Regions from separate parts of the Nocardioides sp. B129/18 genome, predicted to be linked through region 1. Evidence: riboswitches for the same ligand, from Rfam matches in the RefSeq annotation. Region 1 holds a riboswitch; the other holds the start of a gene.
What was found. A riboswitch is a leader RNA that binds a small molecule or an ion and turns the genes downstream of it on or off. The one in region 1 is predicted to bind thiamine pyrophosphate.

Region 1 (15,528 bases):
GGCCCGTCGCCGGGCGGCGCCGTGGAGCACCGCGAGCGCGGCGCGGGGGTCACCCGGGAGGCGGCGGGCGGCGGCGCCCAGCCCGGGGACGGCGAGGATCCGGTCGCCGCCCCGCGAGCGCGCGGCGGCCAGCCACAGGCTCCAGGGGTCGTCGGTGGAGTCGACCCGCGACCAGGCGAGCCCCGCCCACGCCGTCAGCCGTGCCTGCAGCGCGTCGCGGGCGGGGTCCGCCGACGGGGACGGGGACGGGCTCGGCGCCGACGCCGCGCGGGCGTAGGCCACGACGTCGTCGACGGGCAGGCCGCGCCAGGCGTCGGGCAGCACGCCCTCGGCGTCGAGGTCGGCCAGCGCCCGACGCAGGTGGGACGGCGCGATCACCCCGGCGTCCTGGAGCGCCAGCAGGCGTCGCAGACCGGTGCGGGCGTCGCGTCCGTGGAGCCGGTCGAGCAGCTCCTCGCCCGCCTGGCGGTCGAGGTGCTCGAGCCCGGCCTGCGGGGAGACGGCCACGGCGGTGCGCAGCGGCCAGGCCGGGCCGTGGGCACGTCCGACGACGTCGAGCGCGAGGCCCACCCGCACCGCGTCGGTGGCGGCGTCGGCAGCCCCAGGCAGCCGAGCCGCGGAGCCCGGGAGCGCGGCCCAGGCCGGCAGGGCCAGGCGGATCCGCAGCAGCGCCACCGGTCCGCTCGACGCGGCGGCGAGGAGCCCTGCGAGCGCGAGGCCTGCCAGCACGGGCACGACGACGATGCCGGGCACCGCCGGAGCCCCCAGCAGGTGGCTGCGCTCGACGACGACCACCGCGCCGCCGACCGTCGCTCCCAGGAGCAGCGCCCGGATCGCAGCGCCGAGCCGCCGGCTCGCGGCGTCCGCCACCGCGGCTGCCACCGCGACCCCGGTCACGAGCCCGACGAGCGAGGCGGGCAGCAGCAGCGCGGGCCGCACCGGCGCGCAGGCGGCCAGCACGACGCCGCCGACGAGGAGGCCGGTCCCGCCGCCGAGCAGCCCCGCTCCGCGGCCGACGGCGATCGGGCGTCCCTCGCCGCGGGCCCGGGTGATCGCCCCGCCGGCGACGAGGAACAGGCGGGCCTTCCACCAGGCGTGCCCGAGCACGTGCACGAACGCGGCGCCCGGCAGGCCGACCACGACCTGCGCGGTCGCCAGCGCCATCTGGGCGCTGGTCGACGCCGCGAGGCGTCCCTTGACGTCGGCGCGCGCCTGCTGGGCGAGCACGGCGAGCACGACGGTCAGCCCGGCGACCGCGGCGAGCACCAGTCGGGTCGCGGTGCCCATCGGCAGCTCGTCGGGGTGGAGCACCAGCAGGAGGACCCCGCCGTTGACGACGCCGGCGTGCAGCAGGGCCGAGACCGGCGACGGGGCCTCTGCGGTCTCCACCAGCCACTCGCCCCAGGGCACCAGCGCTCCCCGGGCGGTGACGGCGACGACCAGGCCGAGCGCGCCGAGCGGCTCGGCGAGCGGCGCGGAGAGCAGGCCGGTGCCGGCCAGCACCGCGAGCCACAGGCCGAGATCGCCCAGGCCGAGCAGGAGCGCGGCGGTGCGAGCGGCGCGGCGGGCGCCGGGGGTGGCGGCGTGGCCGATGAGCCCGACGACCGCGACCGTGCTCAGGCTCCAGCCGACGGCCGCGAGGGCCAGGCCGGGCGCGGCCGCCATGAGGGCGAGGGCGCCGATGGCCAGCGCGAGCAGTGCCGCGAAGCGCGTCTGGCGGTGCTGGCCGCGCAGGTTGACGGCGGCGAAGCGTGCGATCGTGGCGCCGAGCGCGAGGACGTGGGCCAGCAGCAGGAGCACGAGCGCGGTGCGGCCGGGCGGGTCGCCGCGCAGCAGGTCATGGGCCAGCACCGCGATCAGCGCGACGACGGCGGAGGCGGCGAGGGACGGGACGAGGAGGGCTAGGGTCCGCAGCGACTTCATGCGAACAGAAATACCGGAAGTAGGATTCCGGTGTCTACAATCGTGATTGCGAAGTGGCGCATCCCACTACACTGACGATCGTGGCCGAGACCGAGCGCACCTGGACCTTCCTGTCGAACCACGGCCACGTGCTCGTGGCGCTCAGCCGCGACCCCAGCGCCCGCCTGCGCGACATCGCCGAGGCCGTCGGCATCACCGAGCGCGCGACCCAGGCGATCGTCCGCGACCTCGAGGAGGGCGGGTACGTGACCAAGGAGCGCGTGGGTCGCCGCAACGAGTACCGCCTGCACCCCCATCGACGCCTGCGGCACCCCGCCGAGTCCGACACCCCGATCCGCGCGCTGCTCGGCATCTTCGACTGAGCAGCGCCACGACCCTGCGATGCGGGGCAGGGTCGTGGGACGAGCAGGACGCGATCAGCTCGCGGTCGAGCCCGACGTCGAGGGAGCAGCCGACGGGGCGCCCGACGGCGGCGTCGGCGGCGTCGGGGCGTCGCCGTCGTGGTCGCCGCGCGGCCCGCCCTTGCCGGGGCCGCCCGCGGGACCGCCCTTCGGCGGCGTCGGAGCGGTCTCGGTGCCGGTGATCGTGAAGCCCTTGTCGAGCTTGACGATCAGGTGCTTGCCGTCGTCGGCGATGTGGGCCTCGTAGGCGCCGGCGGGGTCGGTCTCGGTGCGCTCGATCGTGGCGTCGGGGTACTTCACCTTGACGGCCGCCTCGACCTTCTCCTTGGTCGTGCCGGTGAGGGCCTTCTCGCCGGCGCGCGGACCGCCCTTGCAGGCGCCCGGCCCGCCGTCGGGGCCGCCCTGCGGGGCGGCCGGGGCGGTCGAGGATCCCGAGTCCGAGCCGCTGTCGGCGGAGGCGGTGCCGGAGGCGGCGAGCACCGCTCCCCCGGCGAACCCGGCTCCGACGAGGGCGGTGGAGGCGGCGACGAGGCGCACGCGCTGGTTGATCTTCATCGATCGTCCTTCCTGAGCGCTCGGTCGAGCGCTTCCCTCTCGACGATGCGGAGCGGTCCTCGCCGCCCGGTGTCAGGACCCTGGCAGGAGGCTGTGGACCGCTGAGGGGCATCGGACAGACTGACCCCGTGAGCCTGAGCCCGACCCGCCGGATCGTCGGCCTCGACGTCGCCCGCGCGGTCGCGATCGTCGGCATGATCGGCGCGCACGTCGGCGCGATGCCCGAGGACGTCACCTGGAGCGATCCGTCGACGTGGACCGCACTCGTGCACGGGCGGGCGTCGATCCTCTTCGCCCTGCTCGCCGGCGTCTCGCTGGCCCTGCTCAGCGGCGGCAAGGACGCCCACCTGCGCCTCGAGGGCGACGGCCTGCGGCGTCTGCGGCTGCGGCTGGTGGGACGCGGGATCGCGATCCTGGCGATCGGCGCGGTGCTCGACCTGCTCGGCACTCCGATCGCGGTGATCCTCGGCCTCTACGGCGTCGTGTACGTGCTCGCCGTGCTGTTCGTGACGTGGCCGCCGCGCCGCCTGGTGGTCGTGGCCGGCGCGCTCGCGCTGGTCGGCCCGCCGCTGCTCCAGGTCGTGCGACGACTCTCCGACGACACCGCCGGCCCGACCGCCCGGCTCCTCGTCCTCGGCTCCTACCCCCTCAGCGTGTGGCTGGTGTTCGTGCTGGCCGGACTGGCGATCGGACGCACCGGCCTGAGCACGGTGCGGATGCTCGGGATCCTCCTCGGCGGCGGCGCCGCGCTGGCGGTCGTCGGCTACGGCCTGGGCGCGCTGGTCGGCAGCGGCGTCATCGATCCGCTCTCGAACACCCGCGTCACCGACGCCTGGACGGCCGTGGCCCCGCACTCCGGCGGCACCCCCGAGATCCTCGCATCCGGCGGCCTGGCGATGCTCGTGCTCGGCGTGTGCCTGCTGCTGGGCCTGGCGATCCCGCACGTGCTGACGCCGCTGGCCGCGCTCGGCTCGATGCCGCTGAGCGCCTACACGCTGCACCTCGTGGTCGTGCTGGTGGTCATCGACGGCCCCGGCGGGGAGCTCGAGCCCGACGACGGGCTGTGGGTGGCCACCGTCGTCGCCCTGGTGGTGCTCGCCTACGCCTGGCGGACGCTGGTGGGCCAGGGTCCGCTGGAGCGCTGGGTGGCCGCGGTGGCGCGCCACGTGGAGGGCGCCGACCACCCCTCTGGCGACGCGGCCCCGGCCTGATCGGCCTACGGTGCCCGAAACCCCTGGAGGTCTCGGTGCCCGTCGTCCGCTCGCTCACGTCCCTCACCGCGCTGGCCCTGCTGACGCCCGTGCTCGCGTTCTCCCCCGGCGGCCCGGCCGCGCAGGGCGCGGAGACGGCCGCCCCGGTGCCGGTGCGCTCCCACGCCTACTCCTACGCCCGCTCCAAGGAGGTCGTCGAGACCCGCGTGCTCGGCCACTCCCCGAAGGGCCGGCGGATCGTGGCCTACCGCAAGGGCAACCCCGCCGCGTCGCGCACGATCGTCGTCCTGGGCCAGATGCACGGCGACGAGACGGCCGGACCGCAGACCGCGCGGTTCATCCGCGACGAGCTGGCCGTCGACTCCGACGTCGACCTGTGGATCGTGCCCACGATGAACCCCGACGGCGCCGCGCTCGGCACGCGGAGGAACGCCCGCAGGGTCGACCTCAACCGCAACTGGCCCACCGCCGGCTGGGTCAGCGGCCCGACGAGCTCGGGCTACTACGGCGGCCCGCGGCCGGCGTCGGAGCCCGAGACCAGCGCGATGATCCGGTTCCTCGCCGACGTGCGGCCGGAGTACGTCACCTCGCTGCACCAGCCCTTCGGCGCGGTCGGGAGGAGCAGCAAGCTGCCGGCCTACGTCGACCGCCTCTCCTACTGGCTGAGGCTGCCCGCGGAGTGGATCGGCGCCCCGACGGCCGGGGGCGGCGGGGGCGGGTCGTCGTCGGACGACCCCACCCTCACCTCCTGGTACAACAAGCGCTACGACGGCGTCGCCATCACCGTCGAGCTGCCGCGCCACCCCAGCACCCGCTACCGCACCTGGACGGCGGGCACCGGCATCCTGAAGGCCAACCGCGCCAACTGGTAGTGCGGGCTCACACCTCCACCCGCGCCCCCATCAGCACCGTGCGCTCGCGCGGCAGCGCGAAGTGCTCGGCGGCGTCGGCGGTGAGGTGCGAGGTCGCGAGGAAGAGCCGGGTGCGCCAGGCCGCCATCCGCGGACCGTCGAGGTCGGCCTCGCCGGGGTGCAGATCGATGGTGGAGAGGAACCAGGTGGCGTCGGCGAGGTCGAGGCCCGGCGAGAGCCGCGCCAGGGCCGCTGGCACGTCGGGGGTCTCGGCGTAGCCGAAGCGCAGCGTCACGTGCAGGAGCCCGTCGTGCGGGTCGCCGAGGTCGTCGACGACGATCCGCTCGGTCTCCTCCACCCGCGGCACGGGCTCGACGTCGACGGCCAGCACCACGATCTGCTCGTGCCGGACGTGGTTGTGCTCGACGTTGGCGCGCAGGGCCAGCGGCGCGGTGCTGTGGCCGCGGTTGAGGAACACCGCCGTTCCCGGCACGGTCGTCAGCGCCGCCGGGTAGAGCCGCAGGTCCTCGGCGAACTGCTGCAGCGAGCCCTCCATGCGCCGGCGCCGCGCGGTCACCAGCGCGCGGCCGCGCTGCCAGGTGAGCATGACGACGAACGCCGCCAGGGCGATCGCCAGCGGCAGCCAGGCGCCGTGGACGAGCTTGGTGAGGTTGGCGGCCAGGAACAGCAGGTCGACGCCGAGCAGCACGCCGAAGCCCAGCACCAGCACGACCTTCGGCACCCGCCAGGTGCGCCAGGCGACGAAGAGCAGCAGCAGCGTCGTCACCAGGATCGTGCCGTTGACGGCCATGCCGAAGGCGTAGGCCAGGGCCAGCGAGCTCTGGAAGATCACCACCAGCGCGAGCACCGCCACCATCAGCAGGCCGTTGATCCACGGCACGTAGACCTGGCCGGCCGTCGAGCGGGAGGTGTGGACGACGCGCAGCCGCGGCAGGTAGCCCAGCTGCGCGGCCTGCGCGGCCACCGAGAAGGCGCCGGTGATGACGGCCTGCGAGGCGATCACGGTCGCGGCGGTCGCGAGCACGACCACCGCCAGCCGCACGGCCTCGGGCGCCAGCAGGAAGAACGGCGCCGACGCCGCAGACGGGTCGTCGAGGATGAGCGCGCCCTGGCCGAGGTAGCTCAGCGCGCACGCGGGGAAGACCAGGCCGAGCCAGCCCAGCGCGATGGGGCGGCGGCCGAAGTGGCCCATGTCGGCGTAGAGCGCCTCGGCGCCCGTGACGGCCAGCACGATGGCGGCCAGGGCGAAGAACGCGAGCTCGACGTGACCGACCAGGAAGCCGATGGCGTAGGTGGGCGAGAGCGCGAGGAGCACCTCCGGCGCCCGCTGGATGCCCCCCACGCCCAGCACGCCGATCGCGACGAACCAGGTGATCATGATCGGCCCGAACAGCCGTCCGACGGCCGCGGTGCCGAAGCGCTGGGCCAGGAAGAGGCCGAGCAGGATGCCCGCGGTCAGCGGCACCACCGCGCCCTCGAGGCCCGGCCGCACCACCGTGACGCCCTCGACCGCGGAGAGCACCGAGATGGCCGGGGTGATCATCGAGTCGCCCAGGAACAGCGCGGCGCCGAACACGCCGGCGGCGGTGAGCAGCGCGACCAGCCGGGACCGGCCGTCGCGTGCCCACCGCCGCAGCAGGGTGATCAGCGCCAGGATGCCGCCCTCGCCGCGGTTGTCGACCCGCATCGCGAGCAGCACGTAGGTGACGGTGACGATGAGCACCACCGACCAGATCACCAGCGAGACGACGCCGAGCACGTTCTCCCGCACCACCGGCACCGGGTGCGGGTCGTCGGGGCTGAAGACCGTCTGCAGGGTGTAGACGGGGCTGGTGCCGATGTCGCCGAAGACGACGCCGAGGGCGCCGATGACGACGCCGCGGCGCAGGCGGTCGTGGGGGTGATGCTCGGGATCAGCGGTGCTCACCTCGCGAACCTAGGAGCGCTGCGGCGTCCTCACGGTCGTCGTTGACGGGATCCTGACGCGTGGGCCCGCTCACGCCCGAGGCCGCGGCGTCGACGTAGACCGTCGCCCCCATCGCCAGGAACTCCTCGGACTTCTGCGCGAACTGCTCGCGGACGTCGTGGCTGATCCGCATCGAGCAGAACTTCGGGCCGCACATCGAGCAGAAGTGCGCGGTCTTGGCCGACTCCGCCGGGAGGGTCTGGTCGTGGAAGGCCTCGGCGGTCACCGGGTCCAGCGAGAGCGCGAACTGGTCGCGCCAGCGGAACTCGAACCGCGCGCGGGAGAGGGCGTCGTCCCACTCCCGGGCCCGCGGGTGGCCCTTGGCGACGTCGGCGGCGTGCGCGGCGAGCTTGTAGGTGATGACGCCGGTCTTGACGTCGTCGCGGTCGGGCAGGCCCAGGTGCTCCTTGGGCGTGACGTAGCAGAGCATCGCCGTGCCGTGCCAGGCGATCGCCGCGGCGCCGATGGCGCTGGTGATGTGGTCGTAGCCGGGCGCGACGTCGGTGGCCAGCGGGCCGAGGGTGTAGAAGGGCGCGCCGTGGCACCAGTCCTGCTGCAGGACGACGTTCTCCTCGACGAGGTTCAGCGGCACGTGGCCCGGGCCCTCCACCATCACCTGGACGTCGTGCTCCCACGCCCGCTGGGTCAGCTCGCCGAGGGTGCGCAGCTCGCAGAGCTGGGCCTCGTCGTTGGCGTCCGCGACGCTGCCCGGGCGCAGGCCGTCGCCGAGGGAGAACGCGACGTCGTAGCGGGCGAGGATCTCGCACAGCTCGTCGAAGTGGGTGTAGAGGAACGACTCCTCGTGGTGGGCCAGCATCCAGCCGGCCATGATCGAGCCGCCGCGCGAGACGATGCCGGTGACCCGCTGCGCGGTGAGCGGCACGTAGCGCAGCAGCACGCCGGCGTGGACGGTCATGTAGTCGACGCCCTGCTCGCACTGCTCGATCACGGTGTCGCGGTAGACCTCCCAGGTGAGCGCCTCGGCGCGACCGTCGACCTTCTCCAGCGCCTGGTAGAGCGGCACGGTGCCGATCGGGACGGGGCTGTTGCGCAGGATCCACTCGCGCGTGGTGTGGATGTCCTCGCCGGTGGAGAGGTCCATGACGGTGTCGGCGCCCCACGTGACGGCGTGGGTGAGCTTGTCGACCTCCTCCTCGATCGAGGAGGAGACCGCGGAGTTGCCGATGTTGGCGTTGATCTTCACCAGGAACCGGCGGCCGATGATCATCGGCTCGGACTCGGGGTGGTTGACGTTGCTCGGGATGATCGCGCGTCCCGCGGCCACCTCGCTGCGCACCAGCTCGACGTCGCAGCCCTCGCGGGCGGCGACGAACTCCATCTCGGGGGTCACCAGGCCGCGGCGTGCGTAGGCCATCTGCGTGACGGCCCGGCCGTCGCGGCTGCGCAGGGGACGCCGCCGCTCGCCACGCCACTCCCGGCTCGAGGCGCCGCGGCGCACCGCGGAGCGGCCGTCGTCGGCGAGGGTGGCGGCGCGGCCGTCGTAGGCCTCGACGTCGTCGCGCTCGGCGATCCAGGCGGCGCGGCGGGCCGGCAGGCCGACGGCGGGATCGGAGCCGGGGCCCTCGGTGCAGTAGCGGTCGAAGGTCTCGCCGTTGGTGAGGGCCACGCGGGTGACGGGCACGCCGAGCGGCCCGACCTCGAGGCGGGTGTGGGAGTCGTGGACGGTCATGCGGAGAGTCCTTCCAGGAGTCGGGTGATGACCTCGGCGGGGTCGGGCGAGCGCATCACCGCGCCCATGACCGCCACGCCGTCGGCGCCCGCTCCGAGTGCGGACGCCAGGTTCTGGGGGGTGAGGCCGCCGAGCGCGAGCACCGGCAGGGGGTGACCGGCGAAGGCGGACGGGGGCAGCGCGGGGCCGTACCCCGGCTTGGAGTCCGTGGCCGCGAACGGCGAGAGCGTGACGTACTCCGCGCCCTGCGCGGCGGCCCGAGCGACCTCGGTCCGGTCGTGGCAGGAGCGGCCGTGCGGCAGCCCGCCGGCCTCCTCGACCGTCTGGTGCGCGGCCAGGTGCACGCCGAGCGCGCCGGACAGCGGGGTGCGCGCGCCGCGCACCCGCAGGCCCAGCGCGAGCGCCTGGGCCACGATCTCAGCCCGCTCGTCCTCGGGGCGGTGCAGCTCGCGCACGACCACGTCGCGCAGCCCGGCCTCGGCGCAGGCCGCGAGGGTGTCGACCAGATCGCGGCCGGGCGGCAGCTGGGCGGCGTCGGTGAGCAGCAGCAGGCGCGGCACGCCGCTCATGTGATCCGCCCGGCCGTCGGCGAGGACGCCCGGGCGACCGCGCGGCGCGGGATCCGACCGGCGCCGCGGGCCAGCGCGCCGGCCTCGACGCCGAGCCGCAGCGCGTGCGCCATCGCGACGGGATCCTCGGCGCGGGTGACGGCCGTGGCGGCGAGCACCGCGTCGCAGCCGAGCTCGATCGCGAGAGCGGCGTCGCTGGCGGTGCCGATGCCGGCGTCGAGCACCACCGGCACGTCGACGGCGGCCACCACGGCCTCGATCGCATGCGGGTTGAGCACGCCCAGGCCCGAGCCGATCGGCGAGCCCAGCGGCATCACCGCAGCGCAGCCGAGGTCGGCCAGGCGCCGGGCGAGCACGGGGTCGTCGGTGCTGTAGGGCAGCACGGTGAACCCGCGGCGCACCAGCAGCTCGGCGGCCTCGAGCAGCCCCACGGCGTCGGGCATCAGCGAGGTCTCGTCGCCGATCACCTCGAGCTTGATCCACTCCGTGCCGAGCGCCTCGCGCGCCAGCTCGGCGGTGAGCACGGCCTCGCGCGGCGTGCGACAGCCCGCGGTGTTCGGCAGCAGCGGGACGCCGCGGGCGCGCAGCGTCTCCACCAGTCCCCCGTCGACGCCGGCCTCGGCGCGGCGCATCGAGACCGTCACCAGTCCGGGGCGCGCCGCCTCGAGCACCGGCTCGAGGAGGTCGAGGCGGGGCAGGCCGCCGGTGCCCAGCAGCAGCCGGGAGCCCAGCGTGCGTCCGGCGATGACGAGCGGCTCGATCGCGCCCACCTCAGCCGCCCTGCACCGCGGTGACGATCTCCACCACGGCGCCGTCGGCCACCGGCGTGGCCTCCCACGCCGCGCGTGGCACCACCTCGCCGTCGAGCGCGACGGCGACGCCCGTGGCGTCGGGCAGGCGCCGGGCGACGAGCTCGGCGAGGGTGGCGGCCGGCTCCTCCGGCGCGCCGTTGACGGTGATGGTGCTCATGCGGGACCTCCGAGGGGTGCGGGCTCGGGCACGGACGGCAGGAAGCGGCGGGGATCGAGGGCCGGGTCGGGCGCGGCGCCCTCGAGGGCGTCGGCGACGAGCGCGGCCGTGAGCGGCGCCAGCAGCACCCCGTGGCGGTGGTGGCCGACGGCCAGCAGGGTGCGCGGCTCGCGCGGGTGCGCGCCGACCAGCGGCAGGTTGTCGGGCGTGCCGGGACGGTCGCGGGCCAGCACCTCGACGACTTCGGCGCGGTCGAGCCCGGGCAGCACCTCGCGCGCCGCGCCGAGCAGCCGGACGACGCCCTCGACGGTGGCGCGCGGCGGGCCACCCGCCTCGAGGCTGGTGGCGCCGACGACGACCTCGGCGCGTCCGTCGGCGTCGGGCAGGCGGGGCACGACGTAGACCTGCTCGCCGTGCACCCACGCGCGCACCACGACGCTCGGCGGATCGTCGGTGCTCAGCCGGATGATCTCGCCGCGCACCGGCCGCACCGGCACGCCGGGCAGGGCGGCGGACGCGGAGCCGGTGGCCACCACGGTGAGGTCGACGTCGCGGTCGTCGGCGGCGCGCACCTCGACGCGCTCCAGCAGGGCGCCGACGACGGCCCGCGGGTCGACGCTGTGGTCGCCGGGCAGCAGCGCTCCCCCGGCGACGGCGCCCAGGCCCGGCTCGCGCAGCCGCAGCTCGCGCGAGCTCATCTCCCGGGCGGTGCCGCCGAGCAGCGCGGTCTGCCGATCGACCTCCTGCACGTCGCCGGCGTCGACGCCCACGAGCAGCGTGCCGGTGCGCGGCAGGGGGACGTCGAGGCGCTCGGCGAGCCCGGGCCACAGCGCCGCGGAGGCGCGCCCCAGCCGCAGCAGGGCGTCCTCGCCGTGCCAGGTCTCGGCGTCGGGGCAGAGCATCCCCGCCGCGGCGCGGGAGGCGCCTGCGCCCGGGGCCGCGTCGACGACGTGGACGGCATGGCCGCGACGGGCCAGCTCCTCGGCGATGGTGAGCCCGACGACGCCGCCGCCGAGCACGCGCACGTGCATCCGGGTGTTCCTTCCTTCGCCGGCATGATCCGGATCAGGTGTGACGGTCGGAGCGGTGTCAGCTCCCTCTCAGCCCGCTTCCGCGGACTCCCGTGGGTCGCTCTCGACGCTAGCACGCCCTCCGGAGGGTCCGGCGCCGGAGGTTTGGCGCCGCGTCCACCGCGGCAGGAGGACTGGGACGGCAGCGGCGCCCGATCGGGCGGGGGTCGCGCCGCGCCACCTCTCGGAGCACGTCATGCCCCTGCGTCCTCTCCTGCACCGTTCCTTGGCCATCCTCGCCGCGCTGCTGACCACCGGCGGCCTCGTCCTGATCCAGCCGGCCGCGCACGCCGAGACCCTGCGCGAGCGCGCGGACCGGATCCTCTTCTCGACCTCGCTGGCCTCCTTCACCACGCAGTCGAAGGCCAACGCCGTGCCCGACGTCGACGCCGGCGACCCGCTCGTGTGGGCCAACGACGGCTGCTCCAACGACGTCTTCGACGGGTTCGACGACTACAACACCGTCTTCCGCTGGGCGTGCGTGCGTCACGACTTCGGCTACCGCAACCTCGGCAACGGGCCGGCGCTGAGCTCCACCGAGGCCGGCAAGGCCGCCGTCGACAGCCAGTTCCTCGAGGACATGCGGGCCATCTGCGCCGGGCGTCCCAGCGACGGCAACTGCGGGCTGTGGGCGCGCACCTACTACACCGCCGTCCACGCCACCGGCGCCGCCTGGACGGCCTTCTACAAGGGCCAGTGCCAGAGCGGGCGGCTGTGCCTCTTCGAGGACGACGCGTATGGCGACAGGCGCCTGCGCATCACCTCGGCCACCACCTCCATCGCGAACCTCGAGCAGTCCGCGAGCCTGCCCGAGCCGCTGAAGGACTTCGGCGACGAGGCCGACTCGGTGCGCAACACCACGTCCTACGCCTATCGGCTCTACGCCGACAGCGGCTACGCCGGACGCAGCGTCTGCGTGGCCGCGGGCACCTCGATCAGCAGCCTCGACGATCGCGGCATCGGCGACGCCGTGAGCAGCGTGAGGCGGGTCAGCACCTGCTGACCCGCCTCACGGGAGCGTCCGGAGGTGCTCAGAGGATGTGCAGCATCTCCTGGTAGGTCGGCAGCGCCCACAGGTCGTCGGCGACGACGCCCTCGAGCGCGTCGGCGGCGGCCCGCACCGCGGCCATGGCCGGGAGCACCTCGTCGCGGGCGAAGGTCGCGGCCACGAGCGGGTCCTCGTCGTGCTCGTGCGCCAGCGCGGCGCCGAGGGCGGAGAGACCCGCCCGCAGCTCGGTGATCGTGGCGGTGAGCGCGGTGAGGTCGGCCAGGTCGGGCTCGAGGCCGGCGGCCTTGAGCGCGGCGACGTTGGCGGCCAGCTCGGTCTGGTAGCGCACCGCGGCGGGGAGGATCGTCGTGGTGCCCATCTCGAGGGTGGTGGCGGCCTCGACGCCGACGGTGAGCAGGTACTGCTCGCAGCCGACCTCGTAGCGGCTGTGCATCTCGCGCTCGTTGAACACCCGGTAGGTGCTGAAGAGCTCGAGCGCCTCGGGCGAGATGAGCTCGGGCAGGGCGTCGACGGTGGTGCGCAGGTTCTTCAGGCCGCGCTGCGCGGCCTCGACCTGCCACTCCTCGGAGTAGCCGTTGCCGTTGAAGATGACCGCGCCGTGGTCGCTGATGATCTGCGTGAGCAGCGACTGCACGGCCTCGTCGAAGTCGGTGCCGGCGGCGACGGCCGTCTCCAGCTGCGTGGCGCAGAAGTCCAGCGCCTCGGCCATGATCGTGTTGATCACGACCATGGGCGCGGCGACGGTCTGCAGCGAGCCGGGGGCCCGGAACTCGAACCGGTTGCCGGTGAAGGCGAACGGCGAGGTGCGGTTGCGGTCGCCGGGGTCCTTGGAGAGGTCCGGCAGGGTGTCGACGCCGATGATCAGCGTCCCCTTCTCCTTCGAGCGCGTGGCTCCGCCCTTGGCGATCTGGTCGAAGACGTCGGCGAGCTGGTCACCGAGGAAGATCGAGATGATCGCCGGCGGGGCCTCGTTGGCGCCGAGGCGGTGGTCGTTGGACGCCGAGGCCACCGAGACGCGCAGCAGCCCGCCGAACTTGTGCACCGCGCGGATGACGGCCGCGCACACCACGAGGAACTGGGCGTTCTCGTGCGGGGTGTCGCCGGGCAGGAGGAGGTTGCCCTGCTCGGCGTTGCCGATGGAGAAGTTCACGTGCTTGCCCGAGCCGTTGACGCCGGCGAAGGGCTTCTCGTGGAAGAGGCACTCCATGCCGTGCTTGTTGGCGATCTGGCGGAACGTGGTCATCAGCAGCTGCTGGTGGTCCGAGGCGAGGTTGGAGCGCTCGAACATCGGCGCCACCTCGAACTGGCCGGGGGCGACCTCGTTGTGGCGGGTCTTGGCGGGGATGCCGAGCTTGAAGAGGGCCTGCTCGGTGTCCATCATGAACGCCAGCACGCGCTCGGGGATCGCGCCGAAGTAGTGGTCGTCGAACTCCTGGCCCTTGGGCGGCTTGGCGCCGAAGAGGGTGCGCCCGGCGCTCAGCAGGTCGGGCCGCGCGGCGAAGAAGTTGCTGTCGACCAGGAAGTACTCCTGCTCGGGGCCGCAGTAGGAGACGACGTTCTGGGGCTCCTCGTGGCCGAACAGCGACAGGATTCGCTTGGCGTGCACCGACATCGCCTGCTGGCTGCGCAGCAGCGGCGTCTTGTGGTCCAGCGCCTCGCCGGTCATCGAGATGAAGACCGTCGGGATGCACAGCGTGTTCCCGTTCGGGTTCTCCAGGATGTAGGCCGGGCTCTGGATGTCCCAGCCGGTGTAGCCGCGCGCCTCGAAGGTGGCGCGCAGGCCGCCGTTGGGGAAGGACGACGCGTCGGGCTCGCCCTGGATGAGCGTCTTGCCGGCGAACTCCGAGATCGCCGTGCCGTCGCCCACCGGCTCCAGGAAGCTGTCGTGCTTCTCGGCCGTGAGGCCGGTCAGCGGGTAGAAGACGTGCGCGTAGTGCGTCGCGCCCTTCTCCATCGCCCAGTCCTTCATCGCCGAGGCCACGGCGTCGGCGACGTCGGGGTCCAGCGGCGCGCCCTGGTCGATCGTGGAGAGCACGGACTTGTAGACGCCCTTGGGCAGGCGCTTGCGCATCGCCTGCAGGCTGAAGACGTTCTCGCCGAAGATCGCGCCCGGCTCGGCGGCCGGGTCGAAGTCGAAGGGCGGCGGCGTCGTGGCCCGGACGGCGGCGATGGCCTGCAGGCGGACGGGGTTGGCGGTCATGGGCGCTCCCTGGGAGGTGACGGTGGGAGCGGTCTCGGCACCGTCCCTGGGCGGAACCTAGGGAGGTCGTGTCTCGAACATGTTTCGGGCCGGTGACAGGCCAGCCCTCGGACGTGTGAGCCCGGTCTCAGCGACCCGAGCGACGCCGGCCGGCGCCGCCGGCGGAGAACGCCGCGGCGCCGCCGGTGCGCGTGGTGCCCGGACGACCCTGGCCGGACTTCGGGGCCGACGACCGCGGAGCGGAGGACTTGGGAGCGGAGGACTTGGCGCCCGACGCCTTCGGGGCCGAGCCCTGACGCGACTGGCCGCCCTGGCCGCCGCCCTGGCCGCCCTGGCCGGCGGGGCCACGGCCCCGGCCGCCGCGGCGACGGCGACCGCCCTGGCCGGTGCGGGCCTCGCCCGACGGCGCGGCCTGGACGACGACGGCAGGCGCCTCGACGTGCACCTTGACCCGCTCGCCGGGGGCGAGCTGGGTGAGCACCGGGTGGCTGGCGCCCTCGATGCGGGTGGTGGTCGGCTTGATGCCGGCCGCGCGGGTGAGCTGCCGGACGTCGCCGACCTGGTCGGAGGTCATCAGCGTGACGACGGTGCCCTCGGCGCCGGCGCGGGCGGTGCGGCCCGAGCGGTGCAGGTAGGCCTTGTGCTCGGCCGGCGGGTCGGCGTGGACGACGAGGGAGACGTCGTCGACGTGGATGCCGCGGGCGGCGATGTCGGTGGCCACGAGCACCGAGACGTCGCCGGCGTGGAAGGCGTCGAGGTTGCGGTTGCGGGCGTTCTGGCTGAGGTTGCCGTGCAGCTCGACGGCCGGCACGCCGTTGCGGCCGAGCTGGCGGGCCAGCGCCTTGGCGCCGTGCTTGGTGCGGGTGAACACCACCGTGCGGCCGGGCGCGCTGGTGAGGTCGACGAGCACCGGCAGGCGCTGCTCGCGCTCGACGTGGAGCACGTGGTGGGCCATATTCGCCACCGGCGACTGCGCGGAGTCGGCCTCGTGGGTGACGGGCTGGGTGAGGAACCGCTTGACGAGGGAGTCGATCTGGCCGTCGAGCGTGGCCGAGAACAGCAGGCGCTGGGAGTCGGCCGGGGTGGCCGAGAG
Region 2 (15,528 bases), on a different contig from region 1:
GGCGGCAGGGGAGTCGTCGGCTGGACGCGGACGCAGCAGCAGCGTGGAGAGCTCGGGGGCGGCCCGCAGCTCGATGCGCGGGTCGTCGACGAGGTCGGCGTGCGCCGCGCGGGCCAGCTCGACGAGCGCGTCGACGTAGGAGCCGAGGGTCTCGGCGCCGATCAGCCGCAGGGTCAGCCACAGCTTGAGGGGGTCGAAGCGGCGGGTGGTCTGGAGGGTCTTGGCCACCTGGTCGGCCGGGCGGACGCCGGTGCCGCCGCCGTCGGCGGGGTTGAGGTAGTCGGCGTGCCAGGCGACGTGGCGCAGGTGGTCGGCCTGGCGCACGACGATCGCGCTGCAGGCCACCGGCTGGAAGAACGTCTTGTGGAAGTCGACGGTGGCGGAGTCGGCGCGCTCGACGCCGGCCAGCCGGCCGCGGTGCCGGGCCGAGAGCAGCAGCCCGCCGCCGTAGGCGGCGTCGACGTGCAGCCAGGGGCGATGGGCGTCGGGGTGGGTGGCGACGTGCTCGTCGAGCACGGCGGCGATCGCCTCGATCGGGTCGATGGCGCCGTGGTCGGTGGTGCCGGCGGTGGCGACGACGGCCGCGGGCACCAGCCCGGCGGCGAGGATCGCCTCGAGGCTGCGGGCCAGGGCGACGGGATCCATGCGGCGGCGGGCGTCGACGGGCACGCTGAGGACCGCGTCGGGGGCCAGGCCCAGCAGGCGCGCGGCGCGGTCGACGCTCATGTGGGCGTCGGCCGAGGCCAGCACGCGCAGGCGCTCCAGCGGCGCGCCGGTGCGCTCGCGGGCGTGGTCGCGGGCCAGGTGCAGGCCCTGCAGGTTCGAGGTGGTGCCGCCGGGGGTGAACACGCCGTCGGCGCGGTCGGCGTCGAAGCCCAGGAGGCCGGCGGTCCAGCCGATGAGCCGCTGCTCGATGAACGTGGCGCCCATCGACTGGTCGACGGTGTCGATGCTCGGGTTCACCGTGGCGGTGAGGAGCTCGGCGAGCACGGCCGGCGCGACGATCGGGCAGTTGAGGTGGGCGGCGTAGCCGGGCTCGTGGAACCACACGGCGTCGTCGAGCCACACGGCGTCGAGCTCGGCGAGCGCGGCGGCCGGGTCGGCCAGCGGACGGTCGAGGTCGACGGCGGCCACGCGGGCCGCGACCTCGGCGGGGTCGGCGCCGGTGTGCGGCCGGGTGGCCGCGGCGAGCCGGCCGTGCAGGTGCGTGAGGCCGGTGCGCAGCAGGGCGTCGAGGTGGTCGGCGGTGCGCGCGTGGACGAGGTGCCGCGCGTCGGGAGAGGGGGGCATGAAGGCGTCCTTCCGAGTAGGTAAGGCGAGCCTAACCTAACTTGAAGTGCCTGCCGGATCGGGGGTCAGTCGACGGACCCCCGCAGCCGCCACAGGTGGTCGACCGGACCGTGGCCGCGGCCCACCAGCCGCCCCGCGCCCGAGCGCAGCGCCCCCTGGAGGAACGCGTGCGCGGCGGCGACGGCGTCCGGCACGTCGTCGCCCAGTGCGAGCCGTGCGGCGATGCCGGCCGCGAGCGTGCAGCCGGTGCCGTGGGTGTGCGGGGTGTCGAGCCAGGGCGCCTCGAGCCGCCGCTCGCCGTCGGCGTCGACGAGCAGGTCCGTCACCACGCCGTCGCGCGGCACGTGCCCGCCCTTCACCAGCGCCCAGCGCGCGCCCATCGCGAGGAGTCGCCGCGCCGCCTCGGGGCGATCGGCGGTGCCGGTGAGCACCTCGGCCTCCGGCGCGTTCGGCGTCACCACCAGCGCCCGCGGCACCAGCAGCTCCGCGATCGCGGCGACGGCGTCCGCGGGCACCAGGCGGTGACCCGAGGTGGCGACCATGACGGGGTCGAGCACCAGCGGCACCCCGGGCAGCGACGCGTCCAGGCCCTCGGCCACGGCGCGCACGAGGGCGGCGTCGCCGAGCATGCCGGTCTTGACCGCGCGCACGTCGAGGTCGGCGGCCACCGCGTCGAGCTGGGCGCGCACCACCTCCGGCGGCACCGGGTGCACGCCGTGCACGCCGGTGGTGTCCTGCACGGTGAGCCCGGTGACGACGCTCGCGCCGTAGCAGCCGAGCGCCGTCGCGGTCTTGAGATCGGCCTGCAGGCCGGCGCCGCCGGAGGGATCGGAGCCGGCGATGGTGAGGACGACGGGCTCGCGCGCGCTCATGCGTCCCCCGTGCTCGCCGCCCTGCTCACTGCCGTGCCCACTGCCGCACGCAGAGCGCCCGCCGCGGTCGCAGGATCGTCGGCGTCGAGGATCGCGCTGATCACCGCGACCCCCACCGCCCCGGCCCGCACGACGTCGGCGGCGTTGGCGGCGTCGACGCCGCCGATGCCGATCACCGGGATCGGCAGACCGCGCTCGGCCAGGGCGTCCACGATCCAGCGGACGCCGTCGAGGCCCCACGGCTCGGTGTGCCTGGGCTTGCTGGCCGTCGGCCACACCGGTGCGGCGGCCAGGTAGGAGCAGGCGCGCAGCGCGTCGAGGTCGTCGAGCTGGGCCCGGTCGTGCAGCGACCAGCCGACCACCGCGTCGGGTCCCAGCCGCTCGCGCGCCACCGTCGGCGGGGCGTCGTCGGGGCCGACGTGCACGCCGTCGACCGCGGCCGCCGCCTCGAGGTCGTCGTTCACCACCACCAGCGCCCCCGGGCAGTGCTCCCGCACCGCGAGCGCGAGCGCGCGACGACGCGCGGTGTCGGCGTGCTTCTCGCGCACCTGCACGATGCCGACGCCGCCGGCCACCGCCTGCGCCGCGATCGCCGGCAGGCCCGGGCCCTCGGGCGGATCGGGGATCGGGCGGCTGACGAGGTAGAGGCCCAGGGCGTCCCTCAGGTCGTTGCTGGGATCAGGACGGAGATGTCCCACGTCGGCTCCCTCCACCGGTGCTAGCCGGATCAGGTTCGGCGGGTGTGATCTCAGCCCTCCCCGATGGAGGGCACCCCGGCCACGTGCTGTCGAACCTAGCGGGACGCCGGTCGGGGATCCGTCAGTCGAGCGTGACGCGCAGCGCCTCGGCGGCGCGACGGGCGCGATCGCGCGCCTCGGCGGTGGTGGCCCCGCGGGCCAGGGTCACCGCGACCCGGCGCTCGCCCTCGACCCGCGGCTTGCCGAACAGTCGCACCTGCACGCTCGGGTCGACGGCGTAGGCGGCCTCGAGCCCGTCGAAGGACGGCACCCCGTGGCCCTCCACCTTCACCGGCCACGACGCCGCGGCGCCCGGCCAGCGGGTGGCGGCCACCGGCAGCCCGAGGACGGCGCGCGCGTGCACGGCGAACTCGCTGACGTCCTGGCTGACCAGCGTCACCAGGCCGGTGTCGTGGGGCCGCGGCGAGACCTCGGAGAACACCACGCCGTCGGCGGTCAGGAACAGCTCGACGCCGAACAGGCCGAAGCCGCCGAGCGCGTCGGTGATCCGCCGGGCGACGTCCTGGGCCTCGACGAGCTGCGCCTCGGAGACGGTGCGGTCCTCGGGCGCCTCCTGCCACGACTCCGCGTAGTCGCCGTCGACCTGGCGGTGCAGCACCGGGTCGAGGAACAGCGTGCCGTCGACGTGGCGGGCGGTGAGCAGGGTGATCTCGGTGTCGAAGGCCACGAAGCCCTCGACGATGCACCGCGCGCTCTGGCTGCCGCGGCCGCCGGTCTGCGCGAACTCCCAGGCGGCGGCGAGGTCGTCGGGGGAGCGGACGAGCGACTGGCCCTTGCCGCTGCTCGACATCACCGGCTTGAGCACCACCGGCCAGCCGAGCTCGTCGGCCGCCGCGGTGAGCTCCTCGAGGGTGTCGACGAACGCGTACGGCGAGGTCGGCAGGCCGAGCTCCTCGGCGGCGAGCCGCCGGATGCCCTCGCGGTTCATCGTCAGCACCGTGGCCCGCGCGGTGGGCGCGACCCGCAGCGGCCACTCCTGGGCGGCCTCCAGCTCGGCGAGCACGCCGGTGGCGATCGCCTCGATCTCCGGTACGACGACGTCGGGCCGCTCGGCGCGCAGCACGGCGCGCAGCGCGTCGGCGTCCTGCATGTCGACGACGTGGCTGCGGTGGGCCACCTGCATGGCCGGGGCGTCGGCGTAGCGGTCGACCGCGACGGTCTCGACGCCGAGCCGCTGCAGCTCGAGCACCACCTCCTTGCCGAGCTCACCCGAGCCGAGGAGCAGCGCGGTGGTGGACGAGGCAGAGAGCGGGGTGCCGATCACGGGGCGAGTGTGGCAGGTGAGCGGGAACGGCGTCGTGCTCGACCGGGCGGGGTGGGCGCCGCCCCGCGAGCTGTGCGCGTGGGCCGGGACGGCACGCGCGCGACTGAGCGTCAGGTTCCGCGGGGTCCCGCGGTGCCGTGGGCCACCGCGCGCTCAGCGCCGCGCGGCCTCGACGGCCGCCGCGAACCGCTTCGCGCCGTAGCAGCGGATCCGCAGTCGCCCGCCGGGCCAGCCGACGTCGACGATGTTCATGCCGAGGGCCTTCGTGAACCGGACGTCCTGGATCTGGCGGAGATCGACGGTCACGTCCATCGTGCCGCTCTGGACGGCGCGGTTGGCTGCGTTGGCGGCGAAGACCAGCTCGGTCTCCGACAACGTCACCCGTCCGCCGACCCACAGCCCGCCGTCGCGTCGACGCCATCGGTCCATCTGGCGCTTGAAGCCGGGCGCGGCCTCCAGGGGCGAGGAGGCGTCCTCGATCAGGACGTTGGCGAGCTTCGTGATCGCGGGCACGGCTTCGAGTCTCGCAGCCCGGGTGCCGCGGCTCGCCTCAGGCCTGCCCCGTCAGCAGCCGCTCGCACTCCTTGAGGAGGCTGCGCCGGATCGGCTCGGCCCGCTCGCTGAAGATCCGCTGCTGCTCGGCGTACTCCCGCTTGCCCTCGGCGGTCTCGATCGGCACCGGCGTCCAGGGCTCGCCGGTGGGGTCGAGCGTCCAGCCGCTCATGTCGTAGGGCGCGGCCCGCATGTCGAGGACGCGGATGTCCCAGGCCAGCTCGAAGCAGTCGGCCACGAGGTCCGAGGGCAGCAGCGGGCTGAGCCGGAAGGCGTGCTTGTAGAGGTCCATGCCGGCGTGGAGGCAGCCCGGCTGCTCGAAGGCGGGGCGGTCGTCGCGGCCGGGCGCGAGGGTGTTGAGCGGGCGGGCGGGCTCGGTGAAGAAGCGGTATGCGTCGAAGTGGGTGCAGGCGATCCGGTGGCCCTCGACGACGGCGTCGGTGCCGGTGGTGCCCAGCCGCAGCGGCAGGGGGTGGCGGGTCTGCGGGCTGCCCGGGCCGCGGTCGGCGCCGTAGACCATCGCCCACTCGTGCAGGCCGAAGCAGCCCAGGTTCGCCGGACGTCCGAGGGTGGCGACGAGCAGGCGCCGCACCGCCTCGGAGATCGGACGGCGTCGCTCGAGCAGGTCGTCGGTGACGGCGCCGTCCTCGTACGCGGCCAGCGCCTCGTGCTCGGGAGCGTCCTCCAGCCGCACGCCCAGACCGGGGTGCCACATCAGCAGCTGCGCGGGGCGGTGGGAGTAGTAGGTGAAGAGGAAGTCGTGCACCGGGTGCGGATCGCCCGCGCGTCGACGCTCCAGGTGCGGCTCGACGTAGGGCGCGAGCCGGGCGCGGTGGGCGGCGGCCCGGGGCTCCCACTCCGCGCGGCTCATCGAGATCACGGCGGCCAGGCTAGGCGGGGTCGGCCCCGGACCCCGAGTCGCCGGCCGCTCCCGGCCAGACGTAGGCGCCCGGAAGCAGGTCCGGGACGCCGACGCTGCGCAGACCGTCCGCGGTCGGAATGATCACCCGGCAGTCGGGATGCAGGTCGAGCAGCACCTGTCGGTCGCGACCGCACGGCGCGAGGACCCCGCGGCCGCCGTTGCCGACGGCGACGATCGTCGACACCGCGCGACCGCCCCCGGCGCGCGCGGCGCCGAGCGCGACCAGCTCCGCGCAGGGCCCGCCGGTGAAGTGGTAGAGGTTCACGCCGACGAACGCGCGGCCGTCGGCGCACCGGACCGCCGCGCCGACGGTGTGGACGCCGTCGTCCTCGGCGGAAGCGGCGTCGGTCTGCGCGTCGATCGTCGCGGTGGCCAGCGCGAGGAGCTCCTCGTCGGCGTCGTCCAGGGGGCGGGCGCTCGGGAAGGTCATGGGGTGATCCTCCCAGCGCCGACGTCGTCCTCCTCGTGCGAGGGTGGACGCGCACGCCCGCCCGCGCCCCCGCTCGGGCGCCCGCCCCGAGAGGAGCCCCGATGACCCGCACGCGTCCGGTCCGACTGCTCGCCGCCGGCCTGCTCGCGACGCTCCTCGGCGGCGTGGCCGCCTGCAGCGACGACGCCGAGCCGGAGTCGAGCGGGGTGGTCAGCCCGACCGCGTCGACGAGCCCGACGGCGTCCCCGAGCCCGACGGCCAGCGCGTCGCCGAGCGACGACCCCTCGGAGTCCGCGTCGGCGAGCACGCCGAGCGTCACGAGCAGTCCGGGCACCCCGAGCACCGGGGGAGGAGCCGCGGCCGACGGCGCGCCCGGCGCCCTGGCGTTCTTCCGCGAGACCGAGGCCACCTGCCGCGCCTGGGCCCAGCGCACCGACAACCCGGTGCCGCCGGCGCGGCTGTGGGCGGGTGCGCGGGTCGTGGGCTCGCGGGGCGCGGCGGTGTGGGAGGTCCGCGACGGCGCCGGAGCGCGGCTGCTCGTCGACCTCGCCCAGCGCAAGGTCGCGCCGGCCTCGCCGGGCGGGCTCCCGCGGGCGTACTCCTTCGGCTGCCCCTCCGAGCTCTACCTCTCGGGCGCGCTCACCTGAGAGGACGACGGAATCTTTCGGTGGGCGTTCGAACCTTCGAACGCTCACCGTGCGTCTCGGCGGCTGGCCGCTGAAGCTTCGGCGGTTGGCCGCCGAATCTTTCACCACCCCGCGGATGCGGCCCACCCCGAGCCCCCTCGCTAGGGTCGGAGCCGTGCGCATCGTCCGATTCACCACCGGTGACGACCCCCAGTACGGCGTGCTGACCGGGGAGCTCGACTCCTACGGCCAGCCCGACCCCGACGCCGTCGTGGTCGCACTCGCGGGCGACCCGCTCTACGTCGGCGTCCGCCTCCTCGAGCAGCAGCACCGGCTCGAGGACGTCCGGCTGCTGGCGCCGGTGCTGCCGCGCAGCAAGGTGGTGGCGATCGGCCGCAACTACGCCGCGCACGCCGCGGAGCTGGGCAACGACGTGCCCGAGGAGCCCCTGATGTTCCTCAAGCCGAACACCAGCGTCATCGGGCCCGACGACGCCATCTCCTACCCGCGCCAGACCCAGGACCTCCACTACGAGGGCGAGCTGGCCGTGGTGATCGGGCGCATCTGCCGCGACGTCCCGGCCGAGCAGGCCACCGACGTCATCCACGGCTACACCATCGCCAACGACGTCACCGCCCGCGACCTCCAGCGCTCCGACGGCCAGTGGACCCGCGCGAAGGGCTTCGACACCTTCTGCCCGCTCGGCCCGTGGATCGAGACCGACCTCGACCCGCAGCACTTCATCGACGGAGTCCGCCTGCAGACCCACCTCAACGGCGACGTCGTCCAGGACGGCTCCACCGCCGACATGATCTTCGACGTCCCCACGCTCATCGCGCACGTCTCCTCGGTGATGACGCTCCTGCCCGGCGACGTCCTCCTCACCGGCACCCCCGAGGGCGTCGGTCCCATGCAGGTCGGCGACGAGGTCGAGGTCTCGATCGCGGGCCTGGGCACCCTCACGAACTCCGTCAAGGCAAGGTGAACCACCCCGTGAGCACGACCTCCGAGCGTCCCGTCCGCGTCCGCATGGCCCCGTCCCCGACGGGCAGCCCCCACGTCGGCCTGGTGCGCACCGCCCTCTACAACTGGGCCTTCGCGCGCCACCACGGCGGCACCTTCGTGCTGCGCATCGAGGACACCGACAAGCAGCGCTCCACCGAGGAGTCCTACCGCGGCATCCTCGACCTCTTCGCCTGGCTCGGCCTCACCTGGGACGAGGGCGTCGAGGTCGGCGGCCCCTACGGCCCCTACCGCCAGTCCGAGCGCAGCGACCTCTACCGCGACGTCCTCGCGAGGCTGGCGGAGTCGTCGTACACCTACGACTGCTTCTGCACCACTGACGAGGTCGAGGCGCGGCGCAAGGAGTTGGGCTCCAAGGTCGTCGGCTACGACGGCTTCTGCCGCGAGCTGAGCGCCGAGCAGCGCGCCGCCTTCGAGGCCGAGGGCCGCACGAGCGTCGTGCGGTTCCGCATGCCCGAGGGGTCGATCACCTGGGACGACCTCGTCCGCGGCGAGGTCACCTTCGAGACCCAGTACGTGCCCGACTTCGCGCTGTGCCGCGCCAACGGCGACCCGCTCTACACCCTCACCGCCCCGGTCGACGACGCCACGATGGCCATCACCCACGTGCTGCGCGGCGAGGACCTCCTCTCCTCCACACCCCGCCAGATCGCGCTCTTCGACGCGCTGAAGGCCGTCGGCGTCGCGGAGGAGACCCCGGCCTACGGCCACCTGCCCTACGTCATGGGCCAGGGCAACAAGAAGCTCTCCAAGCGCGACCCCGAGGCCAACGCGCTGGCCTACCGCGACCAGGGCTACCTGCCCGAGGGCCTGCTCAACTACATGGCGCTGCTGGGCTGGTCGATCGCCGCCGACCGCGACGTCTTCTCCACCGAGGAGATGGTCGAGGCCTTCGAGATCGGCGACGTGAACCCCAACCCGGCGCGCTTCGACCTCAAGAAGTGCGACGCCATCAACGCCTCGCACATGCGGCTGCTCTCCGTCGAGGAGATCCAGCACCGCGTGCTGCCGTTCCTCCAGGACGCCGGCGTCGTCTCCGACCCCGTCTCCGACGCCGACGCCCAGCTCCTCGAGCAGGCGATGCCGCTGGTGGCCGAGCGCATCAACAAGCTCGCCGAGGCGCCCGACATGCTCGGCTTCCTCTTCGTCGACGAGGCCGCCTTCACCCGCGAGCCCGCCGACGTCGAGAAGCTGCTCGACGAGGCCGGCCGCGAGATCGTGCAGGCCTCCCACGACGCCGTGGCGGCGCTCGAGGTCTGGAGCACCGAGGCCATCCAGGACGCCCTGCAGACCGCCCTCGTCGAGGAGCGCGGTCTCAAGCCGCGCGTCGCCTTCGGCCCGGTGCGCGTGGCCATCACCGGACGCCGGGTCAGCCCGCCGCTCTTCGAGTCGATGGAGCTGCTGGGCCGCGAGCGCTCGCTGGCGCGCCTGGCCTCGGCGCTGGAGCCCGCCTCCGTCTGAGCGACGAGCCGCCACCCCTCCGGCCCGCCTGGCAGGCTGGAGGGGTGAGCACCTCCGCCGCGCCCCTCGAGGGTCCCCAGGAACCCCTGGCCTACGACCGGCTGCTGCTGCGCGGCCAGGCGGCCTGGTGGCGCTCGCTGCTCGGCGTCGTCGCGCTGCTGGCCAGCGTCCTGGTGGTCATCCAGGTGGTTCTGGTCGTCGTCTTCGTCGCGGGCTACGCCGTGGCCGGCGTGGGGGGCCAGGACGCCCTCGACCGGCTCACCTCCACGACCGACCTCTCGCCGGTGGGGCTGGCCTTCGTCAACCTGACCCTGGCCAGCGCGATCCCCACGGTCTGGCTGATCGTCCGGGTGCTGCACGGTCTGCGGCCGGGCTGGGTGGCCAGCGTCGCCGGCCGCATCCGCTGGCGCTGGCTGGTCACCTGCCTGGGCCTCGCGGCGGCGACCCTCCTGGTCACCCTCGTCGTCGGCTCGTTCGTCCCCACCGATGCCGCCTCCACCCAGGACGACGGCAGCGGCCTGAACGCCATGACGTCCACGACGTGGTGGTTCGTGCTCGTCGTCCTGCTGCTCACGCCCCTCCAGGCGGCGGGGGAGGAGTACGCCTTCCGCGGCTACCTCACCCAGGTCTTCGGGGTGCTGCTGCGACGCCAGTGGCTCGCGATCGTGCTTCCGGCGGTGCTCTTCGCGCTCGCCCACGGGGCGCAGGACCCGCCGGTCTTCGCCGATCGCCTGGCCTTCGGCCTGGTCTCGGGCTACCTCGTGGTGCGCACCGGCGGCCTCGAGGCCGGCATCGCGATGCACGTGCTGAACAACCTGCTGGCCTACGGCGCGGCGCTGGCCTTCGGCGACATCGCCACGGTGCTCGAGCCGCGGGAGTCCTCCTGGTGGGGCATCGTCGTGACGCTCACGCAGTCGCTGGTCTTCGTCGCCCTCGTGCTGCCCGCGGCCCGGCGTCGAGGGCTCGCGACGACGGCGCCGGCGGCCGAATTGGTGGCCCCGGAAGCCCGCGTGTAAGGTCTGCTCTCGGTTCGGGACGCGGTGCGCGAGCAGCGTCGGCCCGATGCCCCTTGGGGTATGGTGTAATTGGCAGCACGACTGATTCTGGTTCAGTTAGTCTAGGTTCGAGTCCTAGTACCCCAGCGAGTCGCAGGACCTCCTCGTGAGACCCCCGCGATTTGGTGAGAACGACGGCTGAGGCTAGAGTTCCGCAGGCAGTCAGGGCCCACCGCGAGGCGGTCCCGAGCTCACGCCCCCGTTGTGTAGCGGCCTAGCACGCCGCCCTCTCAAGGCGGTAGCGCCGGTTCGAATCCGGTCGGGGGTACAGAGCAGATCAGGCCCCAGTCCTTCTCCAGGACTGGGGCCTGACGCCTTTCCGGGGCACGCCTCCTCGCGTCTCGGCCTCAGGGGGGCTCGGCCTCAGGGGAGCGGCTCCTCCCCGAGCCCCTCGAGCGCCCGCCCCAGGATGTCGCGCAGCCGCACAGCGTCCTCGGGGTCCAGGCCCAGCGAGTCCCACAGTCGCTGGGGCACGTCGGCCACCTGCTCCTGCAGGGCGACGCCGGCCGCGGTGACGTCCAGGAGCACGCGCCGCTCGTCGGCGGCGTCGCGGCGGCGCACCACCAGCCCGGCGGCCTCCAGGCGCTTGAGCACCGGCGTCAGGGTGCCGGAGTCCAGGTGCAGCCGCTCGCCGAGCCCGCCGACGGTCAGGGGCTGCTCGGCCTCCCAGAGCGCCAGCATCGTGAGGTACTGCGGATAGGTCAGGCCGACGTCGGCGAGCAGGGTCGCGTAGCGGCGTCCGACCGCGCGGGTCGCCACGTGCAGGGGGAAGCAGACCTGGGCGTCCAGGGCCAGCTGCGGAGGGACGGTCGACGACATGCCCCCACTTTAGCGTTTGCGCGATTCAATTGCGCGCAATACGTTTCTCGCATGGAGACCGTCTACACCGCGAGCGCCGTCGCCTCTGGCGACGGCCGCAATGGCCACGTCCGCTCCCTCGACGGACACATCGACGCCGACGTCCGCGTCCCCCAGGAGATGGGCGGACCCGGCGGCGCCACCAACCCCGAGCAGCTCTTCGCCGCCGGCTACGCCGCCTGCTTCCACTCCGCCCTGCGGATCGTGGCGGGGCAGGCCAAGGCCGACGTCACCGACTCCGAGGTCGTCGCCGACGTCTCGATCGGCCCCAACGGCTCCGGCGGCTACGGCCTGGCCGTGCAGCTGGAGATCACCCTGCCCGGCGTCGAGCGCGAGGTCGCCCAGGGCCTCGTCGAGCAGGCCCACCAGGTCTGCCCGTACTCCAACGCCACCCGCGGCAACGTCGAGGTCACCCTCACCGTTGCCTGAGCGATCGACCCCTCCGACGGCCTCCCGGCCGGACCTTGAGTCCGGTCAGGGGGCCGTCGGCGTCACCGCGGTCGCGCGGACGCTCCCGCGCCCGTCGTCGAGCGGGGTGCCCTGGCACGACCAGGTCGTGCCCCGGCCGCAGTCGTAGTCGAGCCCGGCGTTGACGAGCACCACCTCGGCGCTGCGCACCGTGCCGCTGGAGAACGGCACGACGACGCTGCCCGCGCCGGTGACGTCGAGGGGCACGCGGGTCAGCCGGTGGCCGCCTGAGGCCTGCACGACGTCGAGGAGCACTCGCGAGCCCGTGCCGGAGGGCACCTGCACGTCGAGACGCACGTCCTCGCCGGTCGTGACGTCGGTGGCGTAGACCGAGGTCGAGGAGCTGGCCAGGTGCCGCAGCACGACCGACCGCACGACCGAGCCGCTGCCCGGCCGCAGCCGCGCGGGGGTCGGGACGAGGCGCGTGTAGGCCGCGCCCTCGGAGAACGAGCCGGCAGGGTGGCGCAGCGCGAAGGCGAAGTCGGCGAAGACGTTCGCGAACGTCACCGGCCGCGCGGCGAGGACGTCGTCGACGCCCTCGATGGAGTAGGCGTCCGGCTCGCCGCGGTTGGTGCCGAGCTCGCGCCACAGGTCGCGGATGATGCGCGGCATCGAGCCGTAGCGGGCGGGGTAGCGCTCGGAGAGGTAGCGGAAGAAGATCCAGTCGCCGTAGACCCAGGTGTCGCGGCTCGAACCGTCGTCGAGCGAGCGGGACGGCGTGCTGATCGGGCTGGTGCGCAGGTACTGGCGGTTGTCGTTGACGCGCGTGTAGAGCTGGTCCTCCGCCCACGTCGCGGTGGCCTCCATGAGCCAGGTGTCCTCGCCGTAGTCGTAGGCGAACTGCACGGCGTGGAAGTACTCGTGGGCCGCGGTGACCCGCAGGTTGTCGGTGGAGGAGTGCGCGGGGTACTGGCTGCGGCTGAAGTCGTTGTCGAGCACGCAGAACGACGTCGCGGTGCGCGTGCCGGCCTTCGTGCGGCTCTCGGGCTGGCAGTAGCCGTAGAGGCCCTGCGGGCCGAGGTCGCGCAGGTAGACGTCGAACCGGCCGCTGCCACCCGCGCGACCGTCGGCGGGGGGACGCCGGTAGCCGGCGTCGGCGTAGGTGCTGCGGACGTGGTCGAGCACGGTCAGCACCCGGCTCACGTAGGCCGACGACGCCCGGTTGGCCCCCGACGTCGTGTAGTGCACGCACACGCTGGCACAGCGCACCCGCCCGCTGCTGGGGCGGGCGAGGAGGGCGTCGGCACGGGCGCGGTCGGTGCGGGCGAGGGCGCCCCGGCGCTGCCACAGGTCGTTCAGCGCCATGCTGGCGTCGGTCAAGGACGACGGGTCGGCCGCGACGGCGCGGCGCGCCGCCGTGCCGACGGGCGCCAGCAGGGACTCGACCCGCGCGAGCGAGGCCTCCGCGGCGGTGCGCGAGGGATCGTCGGCGCCCCCGGAGGAGGAGGCGGCGGTGGAGGAGGCCAGGGCGGGGGCCGCGAGCGAGGCGGCGAGCAGCGCCAGCGTGGCGAGGAGCGGGACGGACGAGCGACGGTGCATGGACCCTCCAGGGTCGAGGACCGTCCGGGGCGGGTGGTCCGAGATGGGTGGCGGGAGGTGGCAGGTGCGGTCAGGCGCAGAGGCCGTTGGCGAGGTTCTCCTGGGCCTGGGCGGAGTCGCTGGGCGAGGCGCTGGGGCTCTGGCTGGGGCTGGCGGTGCCGCTGGGGCTGCTGCTGGGGCTGGCGCTGGGCGAGCTCGACGCCGTGCCGCCCGGAGGCGCGGCCGCGGTGATCGAGCCGGAGGAGAACTGCGAGCCCAGCGGCTGGTCGAGGCGGATGCGCTTCCACAGCTCGGCGGCCTCCGGTGCCAGCACGAGGCGGTTCGGGTCGGGCTTGTAGGCCTCGAAGGGCACGGTGACGAAGCGGATGTCGCCCAGGCCGGTGGAGCCGAACTGCTGGGCGAGGTCGACGAGCTTGCCGAGGCTGCCCAGCCCCTGGTCGAGGCGCAGCGAGCCGATGGCGGCGTCGAGGAAGTTGTAGATGCGGTCGGGGCGCGCGAGCGTGCCGGCGGAGAAGACCTTGTTGATCATCGAGGCGATGAAGGCCTGCTGGCGCTTCATGCGGCCGATGTCGGAGTTGGTGGAGAGCACGTAGCGCTCGCGGACGTAGTCGAGCGCCTGCTCGCCCTTGAGCACCTGGGTGCCGGCGTCGAAGACGATGCCGTGCTGGCGGTCGTCGACCGGCCGGGGGATGCAGACCTGCACGCCGCCGACGGCGTCGACCATGTCGCGGAAGCCGCGGAAGTCGACGACCACCCAGTGGTCGATGTGGATGCCGGTGATGGCGCCGACCGTCGAGATGGTGCAGGCGGCGCCGCCGGCGGAGAAGGCGCTGTTGAACATCTGCAGGTCGGCGCCGGGGATGTCGGAGCCGTCCTTGGCCTTGCAGTCGGGCCGCGTGACGAGGGTGTCGCGCGGGATGGAGACCCCGTAGGCCTCCTTCCGGTCCGCGGAGACGTGCAGCAGGATCGTGGTGTCCGAGCGCTCGCCGCCGCCCTTCTGGCCGTCGATGTCGTTGCCGGCGCCGTCGCGGGAGTCCGAGCCCATGACGAGGATGTTGAGCGGCTCGCGGGGGCCGGAGACGGCCACCTTCTTGGGGTCCACCGTCACGCGACCGCCGAGGTCCTCGGTGCGCAGGTTGCCGTCGAGGTGGTTGTAGACGAGCACGACGGTGAGTCCGGTGAGCAGCGCCAGGCACAGCTGCGAGGCCAGGATCACCCGCAGGACGACGTGGTGGTGCGGGCGCGCTGCACGGCGCCGAGCGTGCTTGGAACGACTCACGATCACCGATCCTCCCAAACAGGTGGTCACCGCGGGTGCGAACCTCCGACCTCGCGGTCCGCACGGGCCCGGGAGGCCCTGGCGTCGCCGCGTCCGATTCCCGCCAGAACGCCGCCCCGCGGTGGGGCAGGATGGCGGCATGGCCCCGGTTCCCGCGCACGACGTCTGCTACGCCGCGGTGCGCTCCCGCGACCGGCGCTTCGACGGCGTCTTCTACACCGCCGTGCGCACCACCGGCATCTACTGCCGTCCCTCCTGCCCGGCCCGCACCCCGGCGCCCGGCAACGTCACCTTCCATCCGACCGCCGCGGCCGCCCAGGCCGCCGGGTACCGCTCGTGCCGCCGCTGCCGCCCCGACGCCACCCCCGGCAGCCCCGACTGGGACGTCGCCGGCGACGTCGCCGGCCGGGCGATGCGCCTGATCGCCGACGGCGTCGTCGACCGCGACGGCGTCGAGGGCCTGGCCGATCGGCTCGGCTACACCTCGCGCCACCTCGGGCGGATCCTGCAGTCCGAGCTCGGCGCCGGCCCCCTCGCCCTGGCGCGCGCCCAGCGCGCCCGGGTGGCTCGCACGCTCCTGGAGACCACCGAGCTCTCCTGCGCCGACGTCGCCTTCGCCGCCGGGTTCTCCAGCGTCCGCCAGTTCAACGACACCGTCCGCGAGGTCTACGCCGGCACGCCGTCGGACCTGCGGGGTCGCCGCTCGCTGCCCGCCGCTCCCGGCACGCTGCGGCTGCGCATCGCCGTCCGCACGCCCTACGCCGCGCGCGAGGCCCACGCCTTCCTCGCCCTCCACGCCGTCGCCGGCGTCGAGGCCGCCGGCCCGGACTGGTACGCGCGCACCCTCGACCTGCCCCGTGGCCCGGGGGCCGTGCGCATCGACTTCTCGCCGCTCCTCGACGAGGCCGCCGTGCCCGGCGTGGGTCACGTCGTCGCCGACCTCGAGCTCGGCGACCTGCGCGACACCACCGCCGCCCTCGAGCGCACCCGCCGGCTCCTCGACGCCGACTGCGACCCCGTCGCCGTCGACGAGCACCTCGGTGCCGACCCGGTGCTCGGCCCGCTGGTCGCGGCGCTGCCGGGGCTGCGGATGCCGGGCCAGACCGACGGCGACGAGCTCGCCGTGCGCGC

Region 2: another riboswitch for thiamine pyrophosphate. It lies ahead of thiE (thiamine phosphate synthase); the one in region 1 lies ahead of ACZDWJ_RS16010 (FAD-dependent oxidoreductase).

Annotation. Positions count from the first base shown of each region.
Region 1 covers NZ_JBUZJI010000025.1:17,810-33,337, forward strand. The annotation lists gene ACZDWJ_RS15960 (putative inorganic carbon transporter subunit DabA) at 1-1,923, opposite strand, end outside; gene ACZDWJ_RS15965 (helix-turn-helix transcriptional regulator) at 2,004-2,285, shown strand; gene ACZDWJ_RS15970 (hypothetical protein) at 2,340-2,879, opposite strand; gene ACZDWJ_RS15975 (heparan-alpha-glucosaminide N-acetyltransferase domain-containing protein) at 3,008-4,090, shown strand; gene ACZDWJ_RS15980 (M14 family zinc carboxypeptidase) at 4,126-4,962, shown strand; gene ACZDWJ_RS15985 (potassium transporter Kup) at 4,970-6,889, opposite strand; gene thiC (phosphomethylpyrimidine synthase ThiC) at 6,876-8,618, opposite strand; gene ACZDWJ_RS15995 (thiamine phosphate synthase) at 8,615-9,187, opposite strand; gene ACZDWJ_RS16000 (thiazole synthase) at 9,184-9,957, opposite strand; gene thiS (sulfur carrier protein ThiS) at 9,959-10,156, opposite strand; gene ACZDWJ_RS16010 (FAD-dependent oxidoreductase) at 10,153-11,187, opposite strand; TPP riboswitch at 11,182-11,291, opposite strand; gene ACZDWJ_RS16015 (phospholipase A2) at 11,423-12,229, shown strand; gene ACZDWJ_RS16020 (glutamine synthetase III family protein) at 12,258-14,435, opposite strand; gene ACZDWJ_RS16025 (DEAD/DEAH box helicase) at 14,563-15,528, opposite strand, start outside.
Region 2 covers NZ_JBUZJI010000002.1:28,492-44,019, reverse strand. The annotation lists gene ACZDWJ_RS01870 (pyridoxal phosphate-dependent decarboxylase family protein) at 1-1,290, opposite strand, end outside; gene thiD (bifunctional hydroxymethylpyrimidine kinase/phosphomethylpyrimidine kinase) at 1,356-2,162, opposite strand; gene thiE (thiamine phosphate synthase) at 2,159-2,860, opposite strand; TPP riboswitch at 2,850-2,948, opposite strand; gene purT (formate-dependent phosphoribosylglycinamide formyltransferase) at 2,982-4,184, opposite strand; gene ACZDWJ_RS01850 (hypothetical protein) at 4,338-4,697, opposite strand; gene ACZDWJ_RS01845 (3-methyladenine DNA glycosylase) at 4,735-5,607, opposite strand; gene ACZDWJ_RS01840 (cytidine deaminase family protein) at 5,627-6,088, opposite strand; gene ACZDWJ_RS01835 (hypothetical protein) at 6,190-6,735, shown strand; gene ACZDWJ_RS01830 (fumarylacetoacetate hydrolase family protein) at 6,890-7,699, shown strand; gene gltX (glutamate--tRNA ligase) at 7,744-9,198, shown strand; gene ACZDWJ_RS01820 (lysostaphin resistance A-like protein) at 9,243-10,214, shown strand; tRNA gene ACZDWJ_RS01815 (tRNA-Gln) at 10,269-10,340, shown strand; tRNA gene ACZDWJ_RS01810 (tRNA-Glu) at 10,449-10,521, shown strand; gene ACZDWJ_RS01805 (MarR family winged helix-turn-helix transcriptional regulator) at 10,617-11,072, opposite strand; gene ACZDWJ_RS01800 (organic hydroperoxide resistance protein) at 11,124-11,540, shown strand; gene ACZDWJ_RS01795 (MXAN_6640 family putative metalloprotease) at 11,586-13,118, opposite strand; gene ACZDWJ_RS01790 (LCP family protein) at 13,189-14,397, opposite strand; gene ACZDWJ_RS01785 (AlkA N-terminal domain-containing protein) at 14,537-15,528, shown strand, end outside.